2 regions of the Pseudoxanthomonas sp. CCNWLW251 genome follow, and region 2 is predicted to be linked to the other one. Evidence: riboswitches for the same ligand, from Rfam matches in the RefSeq annotation. Region 2 holds a riboswitch; the other holds the start of a gene.
What was found. A riboswitch is a leader RNA that binds a small molecule or an ion and turns the genes downstream of it on or off. The one in region 2 is predicted to bind cobalamin.
Positions count from the first base shown of each region.

Region 1 (6,700 bases), on a different contig from region 2:
GTAAGACCCGCCCCAGGACCTGCGCGTCCAACGTTTATTGCGCGGCTCCCCCTCCCTCCGCGCAGCCGACCCGGCAGCCCCCACGCTGCCGGGTTTTTTATTGCCCGCGCACCCAGGTACTTGCAGGAGGGCCTTCAGGCCCGATGCTTTTCCGGCAACGCCTGTCGGGCCTGAAGGCCCTCCTACAGGGAAATCGCGATATGCCGGCTGAGCTGCCTGGCGTCGATGTCCGGCGCATGTGGCAACCTCCCCCAGCACGGCACCGGCATGCGCGCGGACAGCAGGGCGAAGTTCTCGTCCCGGCGTTCCATCTCCGGATCGACCTCGTTCGCTATCCAGCCCACCAACCGTGCCCCGTCGTCCTGGATGGCGCGCGCACTGAGCCGTGCATGGTTGATGCAGCCGAGCCGCATCCCCACCACCAGCACCACCGGCAGGCGCAGTTCCTCGACGAGGTGCCGTTGATCGAGCGTCGCCGTCAGCGGCGCGGCCCAGCCGCCAACGCCTTCCACCAGTACCAGATCAGCCAGCGGATGCAGGCGCTCGAACGCTGAAACCAGCACCCCCAGTTGGACGTCCACGCCTGCATCGCGGGCCGCGATCTCCGGCGCCAGCGGAGCGGGCAGCGCATACGGATTGAGGTCCTCGTACGGCGGCACGGGATCGCTCGCCGCCTGCAGGGCCAGTGCATCGTCGTTGCGCCAGCCGGCCGGCGTGAGGGTACAGCCGCTGGCAACCGGCTTCATGCCGACCGCGCGCAACCCGCGCGCGCGGAATGCATGCAACAAGGCGGCACTGGCGACGGTCTTGCCGACGCCGGTGTCGGTACCGGTGACGAACAGCCGGTCCATCGGCCTATCCATCTGCGCGCTCCGGCCAGCGGCGCGCGCCCCAGCGCTGGCCACGCACATGCACCAGGCCGGTGAACGAAAGCAGGAAATACACGCTGCCCGGCAATGCGACCTGCCACGACCGCGAGTGCTCGGTCAGCAGCAGCGCGATCAGCACCGACACCAGGCTGACGAGAACGAAATAGGCGTGGGATGCGACTTCCCCAGCTGCGTTGGCTGCGGCATCGCCGTCCAGCCGCAACCGGCCACGCGCGCGCCATGCGAGCGCATACAGACCGCCTACGCAGGCGGACATCGACGCGAACGCGAGCCCGTAGAAAATGAACATGAAGGCCAGCGGACGCGGACCGTTGGCGTCGGACAGCGGCATCGGCAGCCACCCGCCCGTGATCCATCCGAAGAACGTACCCAGCAGCAGCCGCAGCGGATACACGTAGACCAGCACCAGGAACACCAGCAACAGGCTGAGCAGCGTGGCCGGGACGGTGCCCAGCCGATAGCGCCGGCTCCAGCGCACATGCGCGTACCAGAACATCGCCACCATCGCGAAGCTGGCGGCGAACGCCGGTATGTTCTTCAGCGCCTGCAGTACGCCGCCGATGCTGTCAGGAATGCGCTCCACCGAGATGACCAGCAAAGTGACCGCGAACGCGAACGCCGCATCGACGAATGCCTCCAGCCGCGTCACGCCATGGCCACGCCAACCCGCTTCTTCTTCATCGCGTGCATTCGCGCCCACCTGTCGCCCCCGTCAGCCCATGCGGATGGGACGCATCATATCGGGCCGTCCCGCAGGACGCGGGAGTAGAATCGACGCCATGTCATTCGCCTCCCAGACGCTCACCGGCAGCAAGCCGGAACAATACGCACAGCTGGCCGCGCAGGCCCGTGCCCTGCTGGCCGGCGAACCGGACCGGATCGCCAATGCCGCCAACCTGGCCGCACTGCTCTACCACGCCCTGCCGGACTTCAACTGGGCCGGCTTCTACTTCTTCGATGGCCGGGAATTGGTCGTTGGCCCGTTCCAAGGCTTACCAGCCTGCGTGCGGATCCCGTTGGACAAGGGGGTCTGCGGAGCCGCCGCACGCACCCGCCAGACCCAGCGCGTGGACGATGTGGAGGCCTTCCCGGGCCACATCGCCTGCGATTCCGCTTCACGCTCGGAGTTGGTGGTACCGCTGGTAAAAGGGGACGAACTGGTCGGCGTGCTCGACCTGGACAGCCCACGCCTGGCGCGCTTCGATGCCGACGACCAGGCGGGCATGGAACGCATCGCCGCCATCTTCGTGGATTCGCTGACATGACAGGCACCAAGCTGCGCAACATCGGCCCCAAGTCCGCCGCCTGGCTGCGCCAGGTCGGCCTGCGCACGCAGGAGGACCTGGAGGGCGTCGGCGCGGTGGAAGCCTTCATACGGGTCAAGCGCGCGGGGTTCCGGCCCAGCCTCAACCTGCTCTATGCGCTGGAAGGCGCCCTGCTGGATTGCCACTGGCAGCAGCTGCCCGAGGATCGCCGCAGCGCATTGCTGGTGGCCTACGACGCGGCGGCCGCCCTGCTGCCGCCGCCGCGCGGCCGACCCGCAGCAGGCCCGGTGACCACGACGCACACCGAGCGCGAAGAAGACACGGGCCCTCCGCTCAACCTGTTCGACTCGCCAGGCGGCGACGACTGATTCCTCCACGAGGGCTTCAGCCCCGATGCTTTTCAGCCACTGCGTCAGGGGCTGCCAGAAGAGCATCGGGACTGAAGCCCCTCCTGCACCTGTGCGGGCAGGAACGCGCGGGCTTCCCGTATACTGCGCGCGCTTTCAGGTGACCCGCGGCTTCCACGCCCGGGTTGAAACGGGAAGCCGGTGACCCGCGATACGCGGCATTCCGGCGCTGCCCCCGCAACGGTAGGCGAACAACAGCCGCGGCATCGGCCACTGTGCATTGCATGGGAAGGCGCCAAGGCGGAGTGCCCTGCACTCGTTCGCAAGCCCGGAGACCGGCCTGGGAGTCCACTGGTTGCGATGCGGAGGGCGTCGCGGCGTGCCGCGCCGCTGCCTGTCTGCTGCGCTGTCCGCAACGCTCCCTTCCCCGTCGCAACTCCACGCCGAAGAATGCGCGCGGGGCGCGCGATGGAGTTGAATCCGATGTACAGCCGTTTTCCCCTTTCCCACCTGGCCCTCGCGGTCGCATTGGCGCTGCCGTTCGCGGCGCAGGCGCAGGACGCCACTGACTTGGACGAAGTCGTCGTCACCGGCACCCGCACCGATGTGGCCGTGCGCGACAGCCTGGCGCCGGTGCAGGTCATCGCGCGCGCGGACATCGAACGCAGCCAGTCGCGCTCGCTGATCGATCTGCTCAAGGGCCGTGCCGGCATCGGCTTCACCAACCAGGGCGGCCTGGGCAAGCTGAGCACGATCAACATCCGCGGCACCGAATCCGACCACGTGCTGGTACTGGTGGATGGCATCCGCATCGGCTCGGCAACCGCGGGACTGGCGTCGTTCCAGGACTTGCCGGTGGACCAGATCGAGCGCATCGAGATCGTGCGTGGCCCACGCTCCAGCCTGTACGGCTCGGAGGCGATCGGCGGCGTGATCCAGATCTTCACCCGTCGCGGCGGCAAGGGCCTGTCGCGCGAACTGCGTGTCGGCGGTGGCAGCAACAATCTGCGCGAAGCCAGCGGCGGCTTCGCTTATGGCGGGGAACGTGGCTGGATCGGCGCCAATGCCGCGTACCAGGAAACCGACGGCACCAACGCCTGTCGTGGCGCCGGCTTTCCGGTCTTCCAGGGCTGCTTCACCGACGAGCCAGACGATGACGGCTACCGCAACGTCTCGCTCAACGTGCGCGGCGGCTACAGGCTGACCGATGCGCTGACGCTGGAAGGCCACGCATTGAACGCCGATGCCTTCAACGAGTTCGATGGCAGCATCTTCGGTGGCAACGAGGCCGACAACGTGCAGCAAGTGCTCGGCAGCAAGCTGACGTGGAAGCCTTCCGCCGCCACCACGCTCACCGCGCAAGTCGGCCGCGCCTCCGACAAGTCGGACAACCATTTCGCCGATGCCGCCGCCGGCACACGCACCTTCGTCAGCACGTTCGACACTCGGCGCGACACCGCCTCGCTGCAGGGCGACTTCGTCTTCGCTGACCGGCACCTGCTGACCGCCGGCGCAGACTGGCAGCGCGACGAGGTCACCAGCACGGTGACCTTTGCCGACAGCGCCCTGACGCCGATCGAAAGCCGCGACAACACCGGCGTCTTCGTCGAGTATCAGGGACGCTTCGGCGCGCAGCAGGTGCAAGCCAGCGTGCGCAACGACGACAACGACCAGTTCGGCAACCATGTGACCGGGAGCCTCGGCTGGGGTCTCGGATTCGGCAGCGGCTTCAAGCTCAGCGTCACCGCCGGCACCGGTTTCAAGGCGCCCACGTTCAACGACCTGTACTACCCGTTCTCCGGCAACGAGTTCCTCGAGCCCGAACGTTCGAAGACCCTGGACATCGGCCTGGCGCAGTACGCCGACAACTGGAACTGGTCGTTCAACGTCTACGAGACGCGTATCGACGACCTCATTGCGCTTGACAGCAACTGGCTGCCGGCGAATACCGAAGAAGCGCGCATCCGCGGTGCCGAACTGACCGGCACAATGACGCTGGCCGGCTTCGACATCGCCGCCCAGGTGAGCCATGTCGATCCGCGCAACCACACCGCCGGCCTGAACTACGACAACCTGCTGGCGCGCCGCGCACGCAACACGGCACGCGTGGATGTGGACCGTGCCTTCGGCGGCTTCCGCGTCGGCCTGACCGCCAATGGCGCCAGCCACCGCTACGACAACGCTGCCAACAGCGTTCGACTGGCCGGCTACGGCACGCTGGACCTGCGCCTGGAGTACGCAATCACGGACGAGTGGTCGCTACAGGCACGCGCCAGCAACGTGTTCGACCGCCAGTACGAAACGATCGCCTGGTACAACCAGCCCGGTCGTGAGTACGGCCTGAGCCTGCGCTACAGCGCGCGCGACTGAGTCGTACGCCCGAGGGAAGGCCGGCAATGGACTGCTCCGTTGCCGGCTTTGCCGCTTCGTCCCCGCGGCCACAAGACTGCGGACCACGCTGTACCAGCCCGACGCCGGACCGCGCACGCGTCTGCAGAACGCGATGGCCTCGCACCTGCGATGCTTCGAGCGCAACGAAGACCCCGCCTTCGACTGGCACGCTGCATGACCCTGCGCTACACGTCCATCACATCGAACAGGCTCGCCTGTACTCCCAACTCCTCACGATCGCGGAACCCGGAAAGGCCTACGCCGACCAAGCGGTACCGAGTCGCAGCAGGCAGGTCCACGCGCTCGCGCAATGCCAGCGCGATATCGATGAACTCCTGCGCGGAGGATGCAGGCGACTCCGGCGTGAAGCTGCGGGTCAGGATGCGGAACTGCGAGGTCTTGAGCTTCAGTACCACCGTGCGGCCCACGCGCTCCGTCTTCCGGCTGGCGGCCCAGGCCTTTTCCGCGATACGGACGATGTGCGGTTCCAGTTCGGGCAGCAACAGGTCGGTGGCGAACGTGTCTTCGGCCGAGATCGACTGCACCGGCTGGTCAGGCTCCACGGGTCGCTCGTCGATGCCGCGTGCGCGCCGATAGAGACTTCCGCCGAAGCTGCCGAAGCGCTGTTCCAGATCGCGCTGCTCGAAGGTGCGCAGATCGCCGACGGTATGGATGCCGGCCGCGTTCAACTTGCCCTGCATCACCTTGCCCACGCCCGGAATGCGCTCCACCGGCAAAGGCGTCAGGAACGCCTCCACCTGGTGCGGCCGCAGCACGAACTGCCCATCGGGCTTGCGCCAGTCGGACGCGATCTTGGCGAGGAACTTGTTCGGCGCCACGCCGGCCGACGCGGTGAGCTGCGTTTCCTCGCGGATCTGCGCACGGATCGTTTCGGCCACCGCGGTGGCGGTCGGCAGGTTGGACTTTGTCGCGGTAACGTCGAGATAGGCCTCGTCCAGCGACAACGGTTCGACCAGGTCGGTGTGGCGCAGGAAGATCTCGCGCACCTGTCGCGACACCGCCTTGTAGCGCGCGAAGTCTGGCGGCACGAACACTGCCTGCGGGCACAGCCGCTCCGCGCGCACCGCCGGCATCGCCGAGCGCACGCCGAAGACGCGGGCTTCGTACGATGCCGCGCACACCACCGAGCGCTCGCCGCGCCACGCGACGACCACGGGCCGTCCACGCAGCGACGGATCGTCGCGTTGTTCGACCGACGCGTAGAAGGCGTCCATGTCGATGTGGATGATCTTGCGCATCACGCGATGATATCGGCCGCCGTACGCGATCGCATGGACGCAGGCGGGAACGATACGGTTGCGTTTGGAGATGCGGACAGAGAGTGCGAAACCCTTGCCGCAATTACGCCTCGCCGATGGTACGCCGGCGTATGGAAAAAACCCGGTTGATTTGCATCAAGACAAGCGTATGCACATGTGTGCATTATTTGCAGCTTCGTAGAACGGACCATGCAATGACCGCCCCTGCTTCCTTCTCGCGCGAACAGCTGCTGGCCAGCGCGCGCGGCGAACTGTTCGGCCCCGACAGCGGCCGCCTGCCCAATGACCCGATGCTGATGTTCGACCGCATCACCGAGATCCGCGAGGACGGTGGTGCGCACGGCAAGGGCCTCATCCGCGCGGAACTGGATATCCACCCCGACCTGTGGTTCTTCAAGTGCCACTTCCTCGGCGACCCGGTAATGCCCGGTTGCCTGGGGCTGGATGCGATGTGGCAGCTGACCGGTTTCTTCCTGACCTGGATCGGCGCGCCCGGTCGCGGTCGTGCATTGGGATCGGGCGAAGTG
Region 1 covers NZ_JBBEGA010000005.1:42,618-49,317, forward strand. The annotation lists gene WBN46_RS16740 (phasin family protein) at 1-4, shown strand, start outside; gene bioD (dethiobiotin synthase) at 183-863, opposite strand; gene WBN46_RS16750 (TMEM175 family protein) at 856-1,590, opposite strand; gene WBN46_RS16755 (GAF domain-containing protein) at 1,670-2,155, shown strand; gene WBN46_RS16760 (TfoX/Sxy family protein) at 2,152-2,523, shown strand; cobalamin riboswitch at 2,644-2,861, shown strand; gene btuB (TonB-dependent vitamin B12 receptor) at 2,986-4,872, shown strand; gene dinB (DNA polymerase IV) at 5,079-6,152, opposite strand; gene fabA (3-hydroxyacyl-[acyl-carrier-protein] dehydratase FabA) at 6,368-6,700, shown strand, end outside.
Region 1: it holds a riboswitch for cobalamin, as region 2 does, so the genes downstream of both, btuB (TonB-dependent vitamin B12 receptor) here and metE (5-methyltetrahydropteroyltriglutamate--homocysteine S-methyltransferase) in region 2, are expected to answer to the same signal.

Region 2 (6,700 bases):
TGGTCGCCATCCTGACCACGCTGAGCGCGCGCGAATGGACGGCGATCGGTGTGGCGGTGGTGGTGCTGGCGGTGGTGTACGCGGTGCTGGTGGGGCTGCGTCGGCGTGTTGGGGCCTGATCTGTAGGAGCGACGTCAGTCGCGACCGCACGGCCAATCTTCATATGGCAAGCCGGTTGTTCTCCGTGCGGGCGCGCTGCGGCGCGTTCCTGTTCTGCACGGTGGATCGCTATCGGGGCGCGGTCGCGACTGACGTCGCTCCTACAGGAAGCCCATCCCCTGCTCAGCGGAACACCACCGTCCGGTGCCCGTTCAACAGGATCCGGTGTTCCACGTGGCGGCGCACTGCGCGGGCCAGCACCAGCGATTCGATATCGCTGCCCATGCGGACCAGTTCCTTCGGCGTCATCGCGTGGTCCACGCGGGCGACGTCCTGTTCGATGATCGGGCCTTCGTCCAGGTCGCGGGTCACGTAGTGCGCGGTGGCGCCGATGATCTTGACCCCGCGCTGGTGCGCCTGGTGGTACGGCCGGGCGCCCTTGAAGCTGGGCAGGAAGCTGTGGTGGATGTTGATCGCGCGGCCGGCCAGCGCATCGCACAGCGCGGGCGAGAGGATCTGCATGTAGCGGGCCAGCACGACCAGGTCGATCTGCTCGCGTTCGACCAGGTCGATGATGCGCTGCTCCTGCTCATCCCGATGCGCTGCGGAGACGGGCAGGTGGTGGAACGCCACGCCGTAGGATTGCGCCAGCGCCGCGAAGTCGTCGTGGTTGGACGCGACGCAGGCGATCTCCACCGGCAGCTGCCGGCTGTGCACGCGGAACAGCAGGTCGTTGAGGCAATGGCCCTGCTTGCTTACCAGCACCATCAGCCGCGCCTTGCGGCGTGCGTCGTGGATCTGCCATTCCATCGCGAACGCGTCGGCCAGCGGCGCGAAGCGCGCGCGCAGGGCATCGGCGGCAATCGCCTCCGGCAGATCGAAATGCACGCGCAGGAAGAAGCGGCCGGATTCGTCGTCGCCGAACTGCTGGGCGTCCAGGATGTTGCAGCCCGCGTCGAACAGCAGGCCGGTGACGCGATAGACGATGCCGGTGGTATCCGGGCAGGAGAGCGTGAGGATGTGGTCGCGGCGCATGGGGGTCTGCTTACTCGCAGCGGGCCGCGGTGATGCGGTTGTCGGCGTCGAGGTAGACGCGCAGGCGGTCGTTGCGCGCGTCGTGCTTCACGACCGTCTTCGGGCCGATGGGGTTGACCAGCCCGGCACCGCTCTCGCGCGACAGGCGCTTGAGCGTGGCCTCGTCCGCAGGTTGACCCGTCGCCCAGCCAAGCGCGCTATCGCTGCAGCGCCCGCCGCCCTCCACCTGGGGGCCGGGGGTGCTGACGCAGGAAGACAGGGCGAAGGCGGCGCCTGTCAGCAGGAAGGCCTGGAAAGACGAACGGTGCAACAGGCGAGGGGATGTCATGGCAGCATCTCCGGATGCGGGGGAGGACCGCTGTTTAACACACTCGCTGGCTCAAAGGGCGGGCCCCCGCCGCCATCGCCTGCTGCCGTCCCACGCCTACGGAGATCGCCATGGATCGTCGCTTCGTTCTGCCGCTTGCCCTTGCCGCCGTGCTGTTGCCCACCCTGTCCTCCCGGCCCGCCGCTGCCTGCACCCGGCTGGTCTATCTGGGGGCGGGCAACGACGTCATCACCGCCCGTTCGATGGACTGGAAGAACGACGTGGCGACGAACCTGTGGATCTTCCCGCGCGGCATGCAGCGCAGCGGACAGGCGGGGCCGAACTCGATCACGTGGACATCGAAGTACGGCAGCGTCATCGCCACCGGCTACGAAGTCTCCACCACCGACGGCATGAACGAAGCCGGCCTGATGGCCAACGTGCTGTGGCTGGTGGAATCCGAGTACCCGGTCTACAACGGGCGCGGCCCGGGCTTGAGCATCGCGGCGTGGGCGCAGTACGCGCTGGACAACTACGGCAGCGTGAAGGAAGCCGTCGAGGCGCTGCGCAAGGAGCCCTTCACCCTGGTGACCGACAAGGTGCCCGGCGAGGACCGGCTGGCCACGCTGCACCTGTCGCTGTCGGACGCCAGCGGCGACAGCGCCATCATCGAGTACATCGGCGGGAAGCAGGTGATCCACCACGGCCGCCAGTACCAGGTGATGACCAATTCGCCGGTGTTCGACCAGCAGCTCGCGCTCAACGCGTACTGGAAGCAGATCGGGGGCACGGTGATGCTGCCGGGTACCAACCGCGCCGCGGACCGCTTCGCGCGCGCGTCGTTCTACGTCAACGCGATTCCGAAGAGCGAAGATCCGGTGAAGGCACTGGCCAGCGTCTTCAGCGTGATCCGCAATGCATCGGTGCCATTCGGCATCAACACGCCGGAGGAACCCAACATTTCCTCCACCCGCTGGCGCACGGTGGCCGACCACAAGCGCAGGCTGTACTTCTTCGAATCCGCATTGACGCCCAACACCTTCTGGGTGGACCTGAAGGACGTGGACTTCTCGAAGGAGACCGGCAAGGTGCTGCGGCTGGACCTGGGCCCTGACCAGCGCAACGTGTTCGCCGGCAACGCGGTGAAGGACTTCAGGCCGGCGGAGCCGTTCGAGTTCCTGGGCCTGTAGTCAGAGGTCGAACGCCAGCAGATCGTGACCGGTGGCCGCGCGCACCACGCGCCGGTACAGCACGTTGCCGCTGCCGCCATTGGTCAGCGCCACCAGCGCGCGCTGGCCGGCAAGATCGCCCAGGGCGAAGTTCTTGAAGATGCCGCCATTGCTGCCCGAGTGGTAGAACACGGGCCCGCGCGGCGTGGCTTCCAGGTTCCAGCCCAGGCCCTTGTCGGTCCAGCGGCCGGGCACGTCGATCTGCTTCGTCAGCATCGCCGTGCGCGTGGCCTCGCTGATCTGCCAGGGCGCGCGCGGCGTACGCACCATCAGCGCCATGAAGCGGGCGTAGTCCGTCGGCGTGGTGCGCAGGCTGGCCGCGGCATTGGCCAGGATGTCGCCGGGCCAGTTCACCAGGCCCTTCGGCGTGATCGCCTGCACGAGTGGCAGTGCACGCGCGGCGTCTTCGTAACGCCACGCGGACAGCGGCCTGCCCCAGCGACCGGCGATGACCTGCGCTGCGCTCCACTGTTCGCGCAGCATCTGCGGCGGCATGCCGGGCTCTTCGTCCTCGACGGCACGATGGCCATGGACCGAACGCGCGGCGAGGTCCGCGCTCCACGTGTAGCTGCTGTCGCGCATGCCGGCCGGACCGAACAACAGGCGGTGCATGGACTCGTCCAGGCTCTCGCCGGTCAGCGTCTCCACCACCAGTTGCAGCCAGAAGATCGCCTCGCCCGAATAGTCGATACGCGTGCCGGGCTTCACTGCGGGCACCAGTTTTTCGTTCGCCGGATCCTTGCGCCAGTTCGGCATGCCGGTGGAATGGCGCAGCACGTCGCGCGCGGTGACCAGGTCCACCCAGGGATGATCGGCCAGGTAGTCCATCCGCCGGTAACGCACCAGCGGCGCGTCAAGATCGATCACGCCCTGGTCCGCCAGTTGCAGCACCAGGTAGGCGAACACGGGCTTGCTGAGCGAGGCATCCTCGAACAGCGTGTCGTCCGCCACCGGCGTACGCGTCTGCGCATTCGATACCCCGAGGTTGCGTGACCACACCACCTCGCCGCGTTCCACCACCGCCAGGCCGATGGCCGGGACACGCAATGCCTGCATCAGGCGCGGCAGGTCGGCGAGGAAAGGATCGGGCGGGATCCAGCCGGCAGCATCGTCGCAGGCGGCGGCGCGGGTGACCTGCGGCCAGGTCGCGGCCGCCAGGGTGGACAGGGCGGCGGTCTTCAGCCAGCGGCGGCGCGGGGGGGATGGCAGGGAGGGATGATTCATGCGGGCCTGGTTGAAGATCGTGGCGTCATGGAGGTGGACGAACGAGCGACCGCAAACCCCGCCGCAAGATCGTCATGGCTGCACTTGACGTACCACCATGCCGGGGGTACTTTGCCCATCGCCAAGGTTTCCATCGCTTTATCCAGATATAGCGATGGAATTAAAAGGGAAGCCGGTGCGGCCTGTTCCATGGGCCTATTCCGGCGCTGCCCCGCAGCGGTATTTGGAAACGAACCTCGCCAACAGCACTGGTCCTCGCGGACCGGGAAGCGGCGGGAAGTAGGCCAGCGCACCCGCGCCCGTCCATGAGCCCGAAGACCTGCCCTGGCCGGAGGACACGACCGTCCTCCGACTGACCTGGAGCTTCCGAGGGGAGGTGGCCGGAGCCCGTGTCCGTGCGCGCCTGCCCGGATGCGTCCTCCTGCGCCCGACTTCGGCACTCCGGCTCGCCCGCGGGGGCGAAGGTCGCTGGCGTGGCGGGCCCTGGCCTGGCGCGCGGTTCCTTCGTTCCTCATCCGCTACCGCATGAGGACACGCACCATGACCACCGTTACCACCCTCGGCTTCCCGCGCATCGGCGTGAAGCGCGAACTGAAATCCGCCCTGGAAAGCTACTGGCGTGGCGAAAGCACCGCCGACGACCTCCAGCGCACCGCGCGCGACCTGCGCCATCGCCACTGGCAACTGCAGCGCGAGGCCGGCGCCGATGTCGTGCCGTGCAACGACTTCGCGCTGTACGACCACGTGCTGGACACCGCCTTCCTGTTCGATGCCATCCCGGACGCCTACCGCGCGCTGGCCGACGCCGATCCGCTGGCCGGCTATTTCGCACTCGCGCGCGGCGTGCAGGACGGCGGTGCCGACCTGCGCGCGCTGGAGATGACCAAATGGTTCGACACCAACTACCACTACCTGGTGCCGGAGCTGCACGCCGGCCAGACCTTCCGCCTGCGTGGCGACAAGCCGGTGGCGGAATTCCTGGAAGCGCGCGCCGCCGGCCATGCCGCGCGGCCCGTGCTGCTGGGGCCGGTGAGTTTCCTGCTGTTGGCCAAGACGGTGGATGGCAGCGATCGTCTCGCGCTGCTGGAAGCATTGCTGCCGGTGTACGCGGCGCTGCTGGCCAGGCTGCACGACGCAGGGGCGGACTGGGTGCAGATGGACGAACCCTGCTTGGTATTGGACCTGGATGATGCCGCGCGCGCCGCCTATGTGCAGGCCTATGCCACGCTGGCGAAAGGGGCGCGGCCGTCGCTGCTGCTGGCGACCTACTTCGGCCGCCTCGGCGACAACCTGCCGCTCGCGTGCGCGCTGCCGGTGGATGGCCTGCATGTCGACCTGGTGCGCGGCAAGGAGCAACTGGACGAGGTGTTGAAGCATCTGCCGAAGGGCCGCGTGCTGTCGGCGGGGCTGGTGGACGGCCGCAACATCTGGCGCACGAACCTGGACAACGCGTTGATCCTGGCGAAGTACGCGCAGGGCCATGTCGGCGACATCGCGTTGTGGTTGTCGCCGTCGTGTTCGCTGCTGCACGTGCCGGTCGACGTGGCCGGCGAGAAGGCGTTGCCTTCCGACCTGCGATCGTGGCTGGCCTTCGCGCGCCAGAAGATCGAAGAACTGCGCCTGCTGTCCGATGCCCTGCGCGATCCGCGCGCGGCGGAACCGGGCCTGGCCATCGCCCGCGACCGGATCGAATCGCGCCGGCATTCGGCGCGCGTGCATCGTCCCGCAGTGGCGGCGCGCCTGGCATCGACGGACGTCGCCGACATCCATCGCGATTCGCCTTACCCGCAACGCCGTGCCGCGCAGGCGGCGCGCTTCGGATTGCCGGACTTCCCCACCACCACCATCGGCTCGTTCCCGCAGACGCACCAGGTGCGCGAAGCACGGGCCAGGCACAAGAGTGGCAGGCTGTCCGACGCGGACTACGACACCTTCCTGCGCGAGGAAACCGGGCGCTGCGTGCGCTTCCAGGAAGAGATCGGCATCGACGTGCTGGTGCATGGCGAGTTCGAGCGCAACGACATGGTGGAATACTTCGGCGAACAGCTGGAAGGCTTCGCCTTCACCCGCAATGGCTGGGTGCAGAGCTACGGCTCGCGCTGCGTGAAGCCGCCGGTGATCTACGGCGACGTACAGCGCCCGGCGCCGATGACGGTGCGCTGGTCGCAGTACGCGCAGTCGCTGACCGACCGGCCGATGAAGGGCATGCTGACCGGCCCGGTGACGGTGCTGCAGTGGTCCTTCGTCCGCGACGACCAGTCCCGCGCGCAGACCTGCCGGCAGATCGCGCTGGCGCTGCGCGACGAAGTGCTGGATCTGGAAGCGGCCGGCATCTGCGTCATCCAGATCGACGAGCCTGCACTGCGCGAAGGCCTGCCGCTACGGCGCGCCGACTGGTCTTCATACCTCGACTGGGCAGTGGAGTGTTTCCGCATCACCGCCGCCGGCGTGGCCGACGACACCCAGGTGCACACGCACATGTGCTATTCCGAGTTCAACGACATCATGGACGCCGTTGCGGCGATGGACGCCGACGTGATCTCCATCGAAACCTCGCGCTCGCGCATGGAGCTGCTGGATGCCTTCGTGAAGTTCCGCTATCCCAACGACATCGGGCCGGGCGTGTACGACATCCATTCGCCGCGCATTCCCTCGGTCGGCGAGATGATCGGCTTGCTTGAGAAAGCGCGTGCGGTGCTGGCGCCGGAGCAGATCTGGGTCAATCCCGATTGCGGCCTGAAAACGCGGGGCTGGCCGGAGGTACGCACGGCTCTGGAGCGCATGGTCGAAGCGGCACGAGCCGTGC
Region 2 covers NZ_JBBEGA010000006.1:169,460-176,159, forward strand. The annotation lists gene WBN46_RS18700 (APC family permease) at 1-119, shown strand, start outside; gene purU (formyltetrahydrofolate deformylase) at 283-1,134, opposite strand; gene WBN46_RS18710 (hypothetical protein) at 1,145-1,462, opposite strand; gene WBN46_RS18715 (linear amide C-N hydrolase) at 1,573-2,631, shown strand; gene WBN46_RS18720 (serine hydrolase domain-containing protein) at 2,632-3,894, opposite strand; cobalamin riboswitch at 4,002-4,236, shown strand; gene metE (5-methyltetrahydropteroyltriglutamate--homocysteine S-methyltransferase) at 4,435-6,700, shown strand, end outside.